Linked DNA regions of Phreatobacter stygius. The main gene of each other region encodes a partner of the protein of the gene in region 2 in a complex. Links are inferred from orthologs where the notes say so. Each region holds a gene or a part of one and is shown on either strand. Other genes may lie near its edges. The genes, in order: eno and E8M01_RS27730.

Region 1 (7,433 bases), 600 kb from region 2 along the record:
AGCTCCTGCTCGCGTGTCCATGTCGGCTGCTGGGATTGTTTCTTGACCGGTCCGGATTTCGACGCCGTGGTCTTGGCGCCGGCTTTCACGCTCTTCGTCGCGGTCACGGCCATAGGGTTCCCCTGCGCATCAACTGTCAGACGACAGATAGCGCGGCCAGCGGCCCGAGGGAAGCGCGGCCGTCAGGCCATTGTGCAGTGCACAAACCATTGACGCGGCAAGGCAATCAAGGAGTTAACCGGATTTCGGTTCACAAGGCGTCATCAACCGATTTTAGGTTGATATGACGCAGGCGTGACCGGTTGGCTCAACGCCGCCGCTCGATCAGGATCAGTTCGCGCGGGTCGGCGAAATTGAGGATTTCGCGTGCCCGCTGGTCGAGCATGTCGGGATCCAGCGCCTCGGTGCGCATCAGCACCACCCGCCGGTCGACCTCGGCCTTTTCGCGCCGCAGCGCCTGAAGCTCGGTGTTGAGATCGGCGATCTCGGCCAGGAACTGTTGTTTGGCGCGAATGCCGTGATCGCCGTGATAGGCGTGAAAGCCGAAATAGGCGATCATCACCGCGGCCAGCGCGTAGAGCGCGGCAGCTTGCAGAATCCGGTGAAGTCTCGTGCGAATGACCATGGCCGGATCCTGCCCGAATCCGGTTTCGGGAGCGTTAATCGTTCCTGAATTTGGCGAGCCGGCGCACCATGGACGGCCAGGTCGCGGCGATCAGCAGGCCGAGGACGATGGCGACCACGCCGGTGGCGGCGAGCGGGCTCGGGATCTCGCCCAGCACGGGAATGCCGATCAGGGTGCCGAGCACCGGGATCATCGGCGGAAAGCGCGCCGCGGTGGCGACCCCGAGCGTCCGCGTGCCATAGGTCCAGAGCAGCAGGCCAATGGCGACGTTCATGATGCCCTGGTTGACGCCGTGGAAGACGATCGCGCTCCAGGGCGCCGCCGACAGGCCGGGGTTGAGCACCAGGAGATAGACCGGAAGATAGACCATCGACAGGACCGAGACGATCGAGGCACCGACGACCGAGGGCACCTGCCAGCGGCCGCAGAGCCAGGTGAACACGCCCCAGCCGAGGCCGGCCACCACGAAGATCAGGTCGCCGGCCAGCGTGCTCGCGCCCTCGGCCCCGGTCGAGCCGGCAATGGCGATGGCGGCGAGGCCCGACAGCACCACCGCGAAACCGAGCAGAACGCCGCCAGGGATCCGCGCACCCATGCCGAGATAGGCAAGCGTCGTCGCGGTCACCGCCACCATGCCGGGCTGGATCGCCGAGGCATGCGCCGCGGGCGAATAGATCAGGCCGATATTGGACAGCACCGTCAGCGGAAAGCCGCCGGTCAGCACCAGGGCAATCCCTTTGCCCCAGCCAAGACCCGCGCAATCGGCGACGCCGGCCCGGATGAAGAACGGCAGCATGACCGCGCCGGCGAAGATGAAACGCAGCGCCGCTATGTCATAGGCCGACAGATTGCTCGCCAGGCCGAAACGGACCGAGACGAACTGGCCGCCATAGATCGACACGGCGGTGGCCATGGCGATCAGGGCGAGCATGCGGGGGGACAAAGTCGACATTGCAGCGCAGCATTCGCCGATCGCCGCCCGGCTCACAAGGACGCATCGAGCAGGTCGGCCATGCCGGTCTCCGGCCGAGGCGATACGGCGCGCCCTGCTTGCCAGGACTTGGCTGCCGGGACTTGGCTGCCGGGACGATCCAGCGCAACATGGCGCGGATCGCCATGACATGTGGCGGAAATCACTTTGCACTAGACTCATTCGGGACGCACCCGCACGGCAAGCCGGCGCAGGCATCCCTCTGGAGCTCGATAATGACCAAACGCCCCCTGTTCTTCGCAACGCTCGCGGCGCTGGCCGCGCTGACCGTGATGGCCCCGACGGCCGATGCCCAGAAGCGGGCGAACCCGGAACGGGGTCAGGACAGCCAGGCCGCGCCGACCGGTTCGGTCGGCCGGATCACGCCGCAGCAGATGGCCGCCGTGCTGCGCAATCGCGGCTTCCAGGCCGAGGTCCTCAGCGAAAACAACCGGTCGCGGATCCGCACCATGATCGGCGGCCGCCGGGTCACGGTGTTCTTTTATGCCTGCAATGACGGCGGCTGCCAGTCGATCCAGTACCGCGCGCTCTACGAAAAGAACGATCGCTTCACACACGCCTTCGTCAACGCCTGGAACTACGAGAAACGTTTCGCCAAGACCTATCTCGACAGCGACAACGACCTGGTTCTCGAATGGGACGTCGATTTCGACGGCGGCGTCAATGTCGGTTTCATCTCGGAATCGGTGGCGACCTTCCAGACCATGATCAACGCCTTCGATCGGTTCACCCCGCGCGCCAGCAGCGGCGGATCCGCCGGCCGCTCGACCAGTCCTGGTCCGGCCCCTGCGCCTGCGCCCGCACCGGCGGATCCGAGCGCGCCGCCGTCGACCGGCGGCAAGGGCGGCGGCAACCCGACCGAACGGCGGACCTGAGCATTTTTCCGCGGTTCAGCCGAACCTCGGGCGTCAACTGAAAACGGCGGGCCATGGCCCGCCGTTTTTGCGTCATGCGGCGTGATCCGGGCCGATGGCTCAGCCCTTCGACTTCAGCGCGCCGCGGCCGGCATAATGCGCCTGCGGCCCGAGCTCTTCTTCGATGCGGATCAGCTGGTTGTATTTGGCGGTGCGATCGGAGCGGGCGAGCGAGCCGGTTTTGATCTGGCCGCAATTGGTGGCGACCGCGAGATCGGCAATGGTCGCGTCCTCGGTCTCGCCGGACCGGTGCGACATGACCGCGGTGTAGCTGTTGGAATGGGCCATGGCGACCGCCGCCAGGGTCTCGGTCAGCGTGCCGATCTGGTTGACCTTGACCAGGATGGAATTGCCCAGGCCCTGCTCGATGCCCATGGCGAGCCGCTTGGTATTGGTGACGAACAGGTCGTCGCCGACCAGCTGGCATTTGGCGCCGACCAGGTCGGTGAGGATCTTCCAGCCCTCGAAATCGTCCTCGGCCATGCCGTCCTCGATCGTCCGGATCGGATAGTCGGCGACCAGCTTGGCGAGATATTTGGCCTGGGCCTTGGGATCGCGCACCTTGCGCTCGCCCTCGTAGTGATAGGCGCCGTCCTTGAAGAACTCGGTGGCCGCGCAATCGAGGCCGATCACCACGTCGTCGCCGGCCTTGTAACCGGCCTTGTCGATGGCGGTCATGATGAAGTCGAGCGCCGCCTGCGCCGATTTCAGGTTCGGCGCGAAGCCGCCCTCGTCGCCGACATTGGTGTTGTGGCCGTCCTTCTTCAGCGCCGCCTTCAGCGTGTGGAAGATTTCCGAGCCGGTGCGGATGGCTTCCGCAACGGTGGGCGCGCCGACCGGCAGCACCATGAATTCCTGGAAGTCGATCGGGTTGTCGGCATGGGCGCCGCCATTGACGATGTTCATCATCGGCACCGGCAGGACATGGGCGAAGGAGCCGCCGACATATTTGTAGAGCGGCAGGTCACGCGACAGCGCGGCGGCCTTGGCGGTGGCCAGCGACACGCCGAGAATGGCATTGGCGCCGAGGCGGGCCTTGTTGGCCGTGCCGTCGAGCGCGATCATGATGTTGTCGATCTGCACCTGGTTGGTGGCATCGAGCCCGCCGAGCGCGTCGAAGATCTCGCCATTGACCGCGTCGAGCGCCTTGCGCACGCCCTTGCCGCCATAACGCGCCTTGTCGCCGTCGCGCAGCTCGACCGCCTCGTGGGCGCCGGTGGAGGCGCCCGACGGCACCGCGGCGCGGCCCTTGGAACCATCCTCGAGCACCACGTCGACCTCGACGGTCGGATTGCCACGGCTGTCGAGGATCTCACGGGCGATGATGTCGATGATGGCTGTCATTGCGGCCTCTCAGATGGCGGGTGACGGGGCGTCGGCGCGTTCTACAACAATGTCAGCCCCTTTCAAGACAGCGCGCGCACGTGTAGGACCCCGGCCAACGCATAGCCAGACTTCAAAGGAGGTCTCCGATGACCGATCTCATGCTCGGAAAGTCCGTGGCGATGCCGGCCTCGCCCGACGAGGCCGTGCTCGACCGGGTGCCCAATCCGCACCAGGACACCAATTACGTCACGCGCTTCACCGCGCCGGAATTCACCTCGCTCTGCCCGGTCACCGGCCAGCCGGATTTCGCCCATCTGGTCATCGACTTCGTCGCCGATGCCTGGCTGGTCGAATCGAAATCGCTGAAGCTCTACCTGTCGTCGTTCCGCAACCACGGCGCGTTCCACGAGGACTGCACGGTGGCCATCGGCAAGCGCCTGGTCGGCCTGCTCCAGCCGCGCTGGCTGCGCATCGGCGGCTATTGGTATCCGCGCGGCGGCATCCCGATCGACGTGTTCTGGCAGACCGGCGAAGTGCCCAAGGGGGTCTGGCTGCCGGACCAGGGCGTGGCGCCCTATCGCGGACGCGGCTGACGCTTCCTCTGCTACACTGGCGCGTGCGAATCGGGAAAGCCCGCGGGCCATGCTGCTGAGAGCCAAAAAAGCCAAGACCGACGATCCCGACGAGGTGAAGGCGGATGGCCTGACCGACGAGCCGCCGCAGCGGCTCCTGTCGCGGCTGGCGACCTGGGCCGGCGTCGCGCTGATCTGTTCGGGCGCCGCCATCATGGCGGCCCGCACCGAGGGCGGCAGCCAGCGCCTGGCGCGCCTGTTCGAGCCGGCGCCGCCGCCGGTGATCCAGCGCGCCGAAGCGCCGCGGCCGGCCGCCGCCGATCCGCTGATGCTCTATGAGACGCGCCGCCTTGCCGATGCCGTGCGCTCGCTCTCCGCCGAGCGCGAGGCCTTGGCCGAGCGGGTCGCGGCGATGGAGCGCTCGAGCAGCCAGGGCGACGTCACCGCTTCGATCCCGCAACGCGAGCCGCCGGCCGTGCAGGCAGCGCCACGCGAGCCCCAGCCGGTCCCGCGCGACCCTCAGCCGGCGGCCCGCGAGCCGCAAATCGCCAGCACGCCGACGCCGGTGCCGCGGCCGGGCGTGCGCCAGGTCGGTCCATCCGTCGAGGCCACCGCCTCGGTGCCCGCGCCGTCGCCTGCCGCCCAGGAATCGACCGCGATCCGCACCGAATTCGGCGTCGATCTCGCCGGCGAACTGTCGATGGACGCGCTCAGGTCGCGCTGGCAGCAGTTGCGCGCCCAGCACGGCCCCTTGCTCGAGGGGTTGCGGCCGCTCGTCGCCGTCCAGGACGGCGCCCGGCCAGGCACGGTCGACCTCAGGCTGGTGGCCGGCCCACTCGCCAATGCCAATGCCGCGACGCGGCTCTGCGCCTCGCTCGCCACCGCAGGAGTGAATTGCAAACCGGCGGTTTTCGACGGACAAAGGTTGGCGCTAAGGTAGAGCGGGTCCCGGTCGGCCGGAGAAAACCCGCCGGCGAGGGAGGACACGCGCATGGCATCCAGGCCGTTTGCTTGGGAGAAGTCTTATCCGGCCGGCGTGTCGTGGGACACGCCGATCAACATCACGACGCTGGGCGATCTCATCGACGGCGCGGTGAAAGCCCATGGCGAACGGACCGTCTTCGAATTTCGCGACCGATCGATCAGCTATGCCGATCTCGGCGCCCGCGCCGACCAGTTCGGCGCCGCGCTGAAGCGCGCCGGCATCGGCAGCGGCACCACGGTTGCGCTCTACCTGCCCAATACGCCGCATCATCCGATCAGCTTTTTCGGCGCCGCCAAGGCCGGCGTGCGCCTGGCCCATCTGAGCCCGCTCGATGCCGAGCGCGTGCTGGCCTACAAGCTGAAGGATGCCGGCGCCCGGGTGCTGGTGACGACCGACATCGCGCCCTTGTTCGGCATGGCGCTGAAACTGTTCGATGCCGGCCTGCTCGACCGGCTGATCGTCGCGGAAGACGCCACCTGGGGCCCGTCGGGCGTGCCGGTGCTGCCGATCCCGCCGAAACCCGGCATCACCACCTTCGCCCATTTCGTCGAGGGCGCCGTGCCGCCGGCCGCCTGGCCGATCGTCAAGCCGGATGACGTGGCGCTGCTGCAATATACCGGCGGCACCACCGGCATGCCCAAGGGCGCCATGCTGAGCCACGGCAACCTGACCGCCGCGGTGTCGATCTACGAGGCCTGGCAGCAGGCCTTGCCGAACGGCCGGCCGGAAGACGACAAGGTCATCCTGGTGCTGCCGCTGTTCCACATCTATGCGCTGACCAGCGTCATGCTGCGCCAGGTCGCGCGCGGCTCCTGCATGCTGCTGCGCATGCGCTTCGACGCCGAGCAGACGCTCGACGATATCGAGAAGCGGCGGGCCACGGTGTTTCCAGGCGTGCCGACCATGTGGATCGCACTGGTCAATCATCCGCGCTTCGCCAATACCGACCTGTCGTCGCTGGCCTATGCGGCGTCCGGCGGCGCGGCGCTGCCGGTCGAGATCGCCAGGCGCTTCGAGGGCCGCACCGGCATGCGGCTGACCGGCGGCTGGGGCATGACCGAAACCTCGCCGTCCGGCACCAATGTGCCGAATACCGGCGTGCCCAAGCCCGGCACGATCGGCCTGCCCTTGCCCGGCATCGAAATGGACGTGGCCGCCCTCGACGATCCGCACCGCGTGCTGAACACCGGCGAAATCGGCGAGCTCAGGATCAAGGGCCCGAACGTCACCCGCGGCTATTGGAACCGTCCGGAGGAAAGTGCGGCCTCGTTCGCCGACGGCTTTTTCCTCACCGGCGATATCGGCTACATGGACGAGGACGGCTTCTTCTTCATCGTCGACCGGAAGAAGGACATGATCATATCCGGCGGGTTCAACGTCTATCCGCAGATGATCGAGCAGGCGATCTATGAGCATCCGGCCGTTGCCGAGGTCATCGTCATCGGTGTCCCCGACGGCTATCGGGGCGAAGCGGCCAAGGCCTTCGTCTCGCTGCGCGACGGCGCCGAACCGTTCACGCTCGAGGAGCTCAGGGTCTTTCTCGCCGACAAGGTCGGCCGCCACGAAATGCCGGCCGGGCTCGAATTCCGCGACAGCCTGCCGAAAACCACCGTCGGCAAACTGTCGCGCGCCGAGCTGAGAAACGAGATCAAGGCCGCGACCGGCTGACGCCGGCGACCAGTTGACGTCGGCGACCAGTTGACGTCGGCGACCAGTTGACGTCGGCGACCTGGGCCGACCCGGCACGGGCCGCAGCCATGACCGGATCCGGCTTGCTGCTGGCCTGAAGGTCATGCTGAGTGCCGGCCCTGACCCCTGACTTCGCGGAGCGTTCCATGCCAGGCCCGGCCGAGACGCGACGCGCCTATCTGCTGCTCCTGGTCATGCCGCTGTTCTTCTCGTCGAACCTGGTGATCGCCCGCGGCATCGGCGACGCCGTGCCGCCGTTCACCCTGGCCTTGCTGCGCTGGGTCGTGGCGGTGCTGATCCTCCTGCCCTTCACCTGGTCGGCGCTGATCGC
Region 2 (8,154 bases):
TGGCGTTGAGCTTGTCGCGCAGCACCCGGGCGAAATCGAGGATGATGGTCTTCTCCTCTTCGCCCGAGGCCGCCACCGCGCCCGGATCGATGCCGCCATGGCCGGGATCGATGATCACCACCGGCGGACCATCGGGCGCCGCGGTGCGGGTCGAGACACGCGGGCCGAAGCCCTCGCGATCGCCCCGGCGGGCGAGATTGGAGGTCGCCCGCTCGTTCTGGGCGCGCCGAAAGCCGTCGGCGTCGGTGCGCACGAGCTCGAGCACGACCTGCGGCGGCGCGCCGTCGCGGCCCTCGACCAGGTGGGCGCGCTCGATCAGCGCCGGCCCGGTCAGATCGACCACCACCCGTGACTTGCTGGGGGCGAACAGGCCGTAACGGAAGGCCTGGATCAGGCCGCGCGCGCCGGTGCCGGCGGTCTGCGCGGTGGAACGCGCGCCGGAATGCGCCCGCTGGTTGCCGATCTGGAAATTGACCTCGTCGAGATCGATGATCACCCGGTAGGGATCGGCGAGCGCGAAAGCCCTGATCTCGATATTGCGGGTGAGCTCGAACGACAGCCTGGTGCGGCCGCCATCGCCGGTGATGTGGGCGCCCGAGACCACCGCCGGCAAGATCGTCCGTGCCGCATGCGCCCGCGCCTCGCCGGCCCCGCCGTCGCGCGCGGCGGTCGAAGCAATCGCGCCGGTCGAAACCGGCTCGCTGGTCTCGGCACGCAGAGCTTCGCCCGCGAACAGCGTCGCGGCCAACAGAGCGCCAAGAAAACGGGAACCGGCCATGGCCCCTCGAAGGTCGGACGAGGCGGCGCCAGGACAACCAGCAAGGACCGCCAGGAGATGGGATAACCCATAGGGCCTCCCGGGTTAACTGCCCGTTAAGCATCCCCGGACAGCCGGCCCGGAAGCGTTGCCGGAAAGACACGAAACAGACCGTCGCCCTTCCCTGCCGGGGAAGCTCCGGCCGCCTCCGCGCGGCCGTCCGGCGGCTTGGACGCCGAATGCCGGGCACGGACCCGAATGTGTGGGAATTTGGCCACAGAACGGCCATGAAGGTGACCGGCCAAGGCCCGTTCACGACTTCGTGAACACCAGCCAAGCCAATGACTGGGCACGCTTAATTCCGACGATTCACCCTCATCACCGAGCGCCAAAGACAATGAGCCACCACGCAGAGAATGCCGCTCCCGGCGACAAGGCCCTTGCCGATGCCGGTGCCCGCGACAGCACCGATGTCAGCGCCAATGCCGGAGCGATGTCGCGCCGCCTGTTCCTCCTGGCCTCGCCCGCCGTGCTCGCCGGCTGCGTCACCGGCGGCGGCCCGATCGGCTCCTATGCCGGGCGCCAGGATGCCGGTGTCACCTTGCCGGCCATGGACACCTCCAATGTCGACCCGCGCTTCCTGCGCCAGGAAGTCGCCTATGCGACACGCGAGGTCGCCGGCACCATCGTGGTCAGGCCGAGCGAGCGGCATCTCTATTACGTGCTCGGCAATGGCAGGGCGATCCGCTACGGCGTCGGCGTCGGCCGCCAGGGCGCGCTCTGGCACGGCCGCGCCGCGGTCGGCCGCAAGGGCTCGTGGCCGAACTGGACGCCGACCGCCAACATGATCGCCTATGACCAGCGCAACGCGCGTTATGCCGGCGGCATGGCCGGCGGCATCGCCAACCCGCTCGGCGCCCGCGCGCTCTACCTCTATCGCGGCAGCCGGGACACCATGTACCGCCTGCACGGGACCAACGTGCCCTCGTCGATCGGCCAGGCCGTGTCGTCCGGCTGCATCCGCTTGTTCAACCACGACATTATCGATCTGCACGACCGCGCGCGGATCGGCACGCCCGTGGTGGTCATGGCCTGACGGACCGCGCCACGGTTTGTACGACGGCTACGCTTGCCAAGGTCGCACTTCCGCCGCTACATAGGTCATGACACGGTCATGCGGGTATGGAGCGGCGTGTCGATCGAAGGCAGCCGAAGGTTTCATTCCGTGGCCCCGATCCGAGCGCTCCCTGACCCCCGCACGCGTGGCGCCGTCTTCGGCGAGCCGCTGCCATGTCACCCTTAGCCGCGCCCCGTCCGGGGCCGCGTCGCACTTCGAAAGGGTCTCGCCCATGTCGGGATCGACGGCACAGCCGGGTTACAGGCGGACGGGAGATCTGATGATCGCCTGCTCATCCGCTGGCCCCGCCGTCGGCATTGCGACCAGGCTTGCACCCTCCCCTTCCACCGCAATGACGGCCGTGCGCCGGCGCCTTCACGGCGCCGCCCTGGCACTTTCTGCAGAGCGGGGCCCGACCGGGCCGGCGCTCGCGGCCGCCGTAAACTTCAAGAGCTCATCCGATGGCCAACAAGATGCTCATCGACGCCGCCCACCCGGAAGAAACCCGGGTCGTGGTGGTCCGTGGTAATCGTGTCGAGGAATTCGACTTCGAAAGCCAGTCACGCAAACAGCTGCGCGGCAATATCTATCTCGCCAAGGTAACGCGGGTCGAACCCTCGCTGCAGGCTGCCTTCATCGAATATGGCGGCAACCGGCACGGCTTCCTCGCCTTCTCGGAAATCCATCCCGACTATTACCAGATCCCGGTCGCCGACCGCGAAGCGCTGCTGGCGGAAGAAGCCCGCTCGCATCGTGACGACGACGACGAGGAAGGCGGCCGGAGCGAACGTGGCGGCCGCGGGGCCAAGGACGGCGGCCGCGATGGCGGCAGGCGCCGCCGGCGGCGCGGCGGTCCGCGCCCGCGCAACGAGGCCGCCGAAGCCAAGACCTCGGACGCAGTGACCGGTGACGCCGAGACCGACGAGGACGAGGCCGGCGCCGAAGGCCATGACGAGGCGCAGGACGACGGCCGCGACCGGCAAGACGACGACCGCGACGACCGGCAGAACGACGACGGCGGCGACGAGCCGCGCTCCGAGAGCCGCGACACCGAAGAGAACGGTGACGGCGACGGCGACGAACGCGGCAACGGCCATGTCGAGGAGGCACCGGCCGAAGAGGACGTGGTCGAATCGGTCGGCGCGGGCGACGCCTATGAGGACATGCCCGACCGCACCTTCCGGCCGCGCAAGCAGTACAAGATCCAGGAGGTGATCAAGCGCCGGCAGGTCATGCTGGTGCAGGTCGTCAAGGAAGAGCGCGGCAACAAGGGCGCGGCGCTGACCACCTATCTGTCGCTCGCCGGCCGCTATTCCGTGCTGATGCCGAACACCGCGCGCGGCGGCGGCATTTCGCGCAAGATCACCAATGCCGCCGACCGCAAGCGCCTGAAGTCGATCGCCGGCGACCTGGAAGTGCCGGACGGCATGGGCGTCATCCTGCGCACCGCCGGCGCCAACCGCACCAAGACCGAAGTCAAGCGCGACTTCGAATATCTCCTGCGCATGTGGGAGACGGTGCGCGAGGTGACCTTGAAGTCGAATGCGCCGACGCTGGTCTATGAAGAAGGCTCGCTGATCAAGCGCTCGATCCGCGATCTCTACAACAAGGACATCGAAGAGGTCCTGGTCGCCGGCGAGGAAGGCTACAAGGAAGCCAAGGACTTCATGCGCATGCTCATGCCGAGCCATGCCAAGAACGTGAAGTCTTATCGCGAGCCGCAGCCGCTGTTCGCCCGCTCGGGCGTCGAAGCCCAGCTCGACGCGATGTTCTCCAACACCGTGCAGCTGAAATCCGGCGGCTATATCGTCATCAACCCGACCGAAGCCCTAGTCGCCATCGACGTGAACTCGGGCCGCTCGACCCGCGAGCACAATATCGAGGACACGGCGCTGCGCACCAATGCGGAGGCCGCCGACGAGGTGGCGCGCCAGCTCAGGCTGCGCGACCTTGCCGGCCTGATCGTCGTCGACTTCATCGACATGGACGAGAACCGCAACAACCGGGCGGTCGAGAAGCGCATGAAGGATGCGCTGAAGAACGACCGGGCGCGGATCCAGGTTGGCCGCATCTCGCATTTCGGCCTCCTGGAAATGAGCCGCCAGCGCATCCGCACCGGCGTGCTTGAAAGCTCGACCGAGGTCTGCGCCACCTGCGGCGGCACCGGCCATGTCCGCTCGGTCTCCTCGGTTGCGCTGCACCTGCTGCGGTCGGTCGAGGAGCAATTGCTGCGCTCGGCCATGTATGACGTCGTCGTGCGCACCCGCACCGCGGTGGCGCTCTATGTGCTCAACAACAAGCGCGCCCACCTGCACGAACTGGAGAGCCGGTTCCGCGTCAGCGTCGACATCACCGCCGACGAGACGGTCAGCGGCCAGCACATGTTCGCCATCGAAAAGGGCGCGCAGGTCCATACCCATGAGACCGCCTACCGGCCGCCGGTGATCGCGCCGCTGCCGGTCGACCCGGACGATCTGATCGACGACGAGATCGAAGAGGACGACGAGGCCGAGGCCGAGGTGCAGACCAGCGCCGAGCCGCGCGAGCCGCGCGAGCCGCGTGGTGAGCAGCGTGCCGAGACCGAAGACGGCGAAAAGCGGCGTAAGCGCCGGCGCCGGCGGCGGCGCGGCCGTGGCGGCGAAGGCCGCGAAGACGGCGGACGCGATGAATTCGGCGCCGAGCGGCCGCATGTCGCGGGCCAGGCGAACGACGATCTCGATGCCGACGACGCCGAGGACGGCGATGATGAGGCCGGCGCCGAGGATCAGGCGCTGGAAGGTGCCGCCACCGACGATGCGAGCAGCGAAGGCCGCCGCCGCCGGCGCGGCCGTCGTGGCGGGCGCCGCAACCGGCGCGAGGACGAACCGGGCTTCGTGGCCGAAGGCGAGACCGAGGCCGGGACCGAAGCTGGCGCCGAGACGGGCGCGGACGAGGTCGGCGAACCTGCCGTCGTCGAGGCTCCGGTCGTGACCGCGGAACCGGCCGCCGAGGCCGAACCGAAACATGCCGGACGGCGCGGCCGGCCCCGTCGTGGCAAGGCTGCCGCGGCTGAAGAACTGGCCGCGAGCGAGGCAGCCGAAGGCGCGGCGACTGCGGAAGCGGCCCCGGCCGAAGCCGCTCCGGCGCCGGCGAAACCGGCGCGCCGCCGCCGGACACCGGCAGCCGATGTCGCTGCCGAGGCAGCGGCCGTTCCCGCCGACACCGTGGTTCAGGCTGAGCCGGCGGCGGCCCCCCCGGCGAGGCGCCGGCGCACGCCCGCGCCGGAACCGCTGGCCCAAGCCTCTGTCGAAACTCCTGCCGAAGCCCCTGTGGCAGCCCCGCCGACGCCGCCGGCCCTGCCGCCCATGGCCGCGCCGGTTGTCGCGCCAGTCGTGGCGCCGGTGGCCATGTCGGTGGCACCGGCGGCTGTCGAGGAGCCAGTGAAACGCCGTCGTACGCCCGACCCGGAACCGGTCGAGATCGTGCAATCGGCGACCCCGGCCGCGCCCCGGCGCGCCGGCTGGTGGAACCGCAAGGCCGAGGGCTGAGCCCTCCGCGAGGCTCGCTGAGAACAACGAACGGCCGGGGGCACCTCCGGCCGTTTTCGTTTGTCCCACAGGCGGTCCAGCCGGTTCGAATCGACGGCCGGAATCGGCCAGCGGAATCAACTGGAACCGATTCCCGCCCTGCCCGGTCCCGTCAGATGATTCCGTGCCGCTGCGTCAGCGCGAACAAAAGGCGAAACGGCCGCCGCAGAGCTGTCACAATCCAGCCACACTTCGCCACCCCCCACGCGATGTTGGGAATATCTCCCGCGGTTCCGCACATGACTGTGGAGAGCCGGCGAAGGGTTGGTGAATTTTTCCTTGGCGAATCTCCTCGGAATCTCCGACACTTGGCTCGCTGGTGCCAGCTCCCCCCTTAAAATTTGACCGCCCGACACCATATTTAGGGGTCTGTTTACCCATAGCCCCTATATCTTGACGACATGAAGGCATGCCGCTTACCTTGGAGTTCGGTTCGGCGGGTCTGTTCAAAGTTCTCGCCGCACCAAATCCCCAGACGGTTTCCAGGCTAACGTCGCGCGCCAGCGCCGCGTGGCGGGAGGAGTCTTTGCCATCCGATGGCGCGTTCCCTTGCCGGAGCGCTGCCCGCGGGCGGCGAAGTGTCGCCGCGACACCGTCCGGGAACGCGCCAAGCGCGACAAGAGTTAACCAGCGGACCGGTTCTCCCCTGTGGAGAGCGGGGATGGTGGGTGAAGGCGGCAAAAGGGTCCGGCAGAACCGGACCGACGCAGGTCCAGGGCATGGACCGCGGGGCGGCTCGGGAGCACAATTCCCGGCCAGGACATGAAGGACGAAGACGATGCGCATCGAACGGCGATACACCAAGGCGGGCCAGTCGCCCTATGCAGACATCGCGTTCCGTGCGGCCACGTCCGAGATCCGCAATCCGGACGGTTCGATCGTGTTCCGGCAGGCCGACATCTCGGTGCCCGAGGCCTGGAGCCAGGTTGCGGCCGACATTCTCGCGCAGAAATACTTCCGCAAGGCCGGCGTGCCGGCGCGCATGAAGAAGGTCGAGGAAAATTCGGTCCCGTCCTGGCTGTGGCGCTCGGCCCCCGACGAGAAGGCCATGAAGGAACTGCCGGAGAAGGAACGCTGGACCGGCGAGACCTCGTCGACCCAGGTGTTCGACCGGCTGGCCGGCACCTGGACCTATTGGGGCTGGAAGGGCGGCTATTTCGAAGCGGAAGCCGATGCCCAGGCTTTCTTCGATGAACTGCGCTACATGCTCGCCCTGCAGATGGTGGCGCCCAATTCGCCGCAATGGTTCAACACCGGCCTGCACTGGGCCTATGGCATCGACGGCCCCGGCCAGGGCCACTATTACGTCGATTTCGAAACCGGCAAGCTGACCAAGTCCAAGTCGGCTTACGAGCATCCGCAGCCGCATGCCTGTTTCATCCAGTCGGTCGCCGACGACCTCGTCAACGAGGGCGGCATCATGGACCTGTGGGTGCGCGAGGCGCGCCTGTTCAAATATGGCTCGGGCACCGGCTCCAACTTCTCCTATCTGCGCGGCGAAGGCGAAAAGCTCGCCGGTGGCGGCCGTTCGTCCGGCCTGATGAGCTTCCTGAAGATCGGCGACCGGGCCGCCGGCGCGATCAAGTCGGGCGGCACCACGCGCCGCGCCGCCAAGATGGTGGTGGTCGACGTCGATCACCCTGATATCGAGGCCTATATCGACTGGAAGGTGATCGAGGAGCAGAAGGTCGCGAGCCTGGTCACTGGCTCGAAGATCAATGCCAAGCACCTCAAGGCCATCATGAAGGCCTGCGTCAATTGCGAAGGCGCCGATGGCGAGCGCCTGGACGGCTGTTTCGACCCGGCGATGAACCCGGCGCTGAAGCGCGAGATCAAGGCCGCCCGCAAGTCGATGGTGCCCGACAATTACATCAAGCGGGTGATCCAGTTCGCCCGCCAGGGCTATACCGATATCGATTTCCCGACCTATGACACCGACTGGGATTCGGATGCCTACCTGACGGTGGCCGGCCAGAACTCCAACAATTCGGTGTCGCTGAAGGACGACTTCCTGCGCGCCGTGGAGACCGATGGCGACTGGAACCTGACGGCGCGCATCACCGGCAAGCCGATCAAGACGCTGAAGGCCCGCGACCTCTGGGAAAAGATCGGCCACGCCGCCTGGGCCTCCGCCGACCCGGGGCTGCATTTCAACACCACGATGAACGACTGGCACACCTGCCCCGCCGCCGGCCCGATCCGCGCGTCGAACCCGTGCTCGGAATATATGTTCCTCGACGACACCGCCTGCAATCTGGCGTCTGCCAACCTGTTGCAGTTCTACGATGCCAAGGCCAAGCAGTTCGACATCGACGGCTACGAGCATCTCTGCCGGCTGTGGTCGGTGGTGCTCGAGATCTCGGTGCTGATGGCGCAATTCCCGTCGCGCCAGATCGCCGAATTGTCCTACGAATACCGCACCCTCGGCCTGGGTTACGCCAATATCGGCGGCCTGTTGATGACCATGGGCATTCCCTATGACAGCGACCGGGGCCGCGCGCTCGCCGGCGCGCTGACCGCGGTCATGACCGGCATCGCCTACAAGACCTCGGCCGAAATGGCCGGCGAACTCGGCACCTTCCCCGGTTATGCGCCGAACCGCGAGCACATGCTCCGGGTCATCCGCAACCATCGCCGCGCCGCCCATGGCGAGACCGCGGGTTACGAGAGCCTGGCGGTCAACCCGGTGGCGCTCGACCACGCCAATTGCCCGG

The links.
Region 1: the proteins of E8M01_RS27730 (region 2) and eno are in contact, whole or in part, in a solved structure (PDB 2FYM), measured with the Escherichia coli proteins. The link is inferred for Phreatobacter stygius from one-to-one orthologs.

The regions. Positions count from the first base shown.
Region 1 is NZ_CP039690.1:6,470,258-6,477,690, reverse strand. What follows is about bases 1,733-4,644. They hold eno (phosphopyruvate hydratase), read right to left. Parts: upstream 3,875-4,644; coding sequence 2,591-3,874; downstream 1,733-2,590. Other genes in these bases: E8M01_RS30680 (hypothetical protein), read left to right, coding at 4,499-4,644; queF (preQ(1) synthase), read left to right, coding at 4,003-4,449; E8M01_RS30695 (YbjN domain-containing protein), read left to right, coding at 1,832-2,491. In the rest of the region: pdhA (pyruvate dehydrogenase (acetyl-transferring) E1 component subunit alpha), read right to left, coding at 1-113; E8M01_RS30705 (FtsB family cell division protein), read right to left, coding at 308-625; E8M01_RS30700 (DMT family transporter), read right to left, coding at 660-1,577; more of E8M01_RS30680, read left to right, coding at 4,645-5,368; dicarboxylate--CoA ligase PimA, read left to right, coding at 5,420-7,081; E8M01_RS30670 (DMT family transporter), read left to right, coding at 7,249-7,433. UniProt on the Escherichia coli protein: Catalyzes the reversible conversion of 2-phosphoglycerate (2-PG) into phosphoenolpyruvate (PEP). It is essential for the degradation of carbohydrates via glycolysis.
Region 2 is NZ_CP039690.1:5,869,268-5,877,421, reverse strand. What follows is about bases 1,969-5,601. They hold E8M01_RS27730 (Rne/Rng family ribonuclease), read left to right. Parts: upstream 1,969-2,335; coding sequence 2,336-5,401; downstream 5,402-5,601. Outside these bases: E8M01_RS27740 (N-acetylmuramoyl-L-alanine amidase), read right to left, coding at 1-778; E8M01_RS27735 (L,D-transpeptidase), read left to right, coding at 1,251-1,853; E8M01_RS27725 (vitamin B12-dependent ribonucleotide reductase), read left to right, coding at 6,219-8,154. UniProt on the Escherichia coli protein: Endoribonuclease that plays a central role in RNA processing and decay. Required for the maturation of 5S and 16S rRNAs and the majority of tRNAs. Also involved in the degradation of most mRNAs.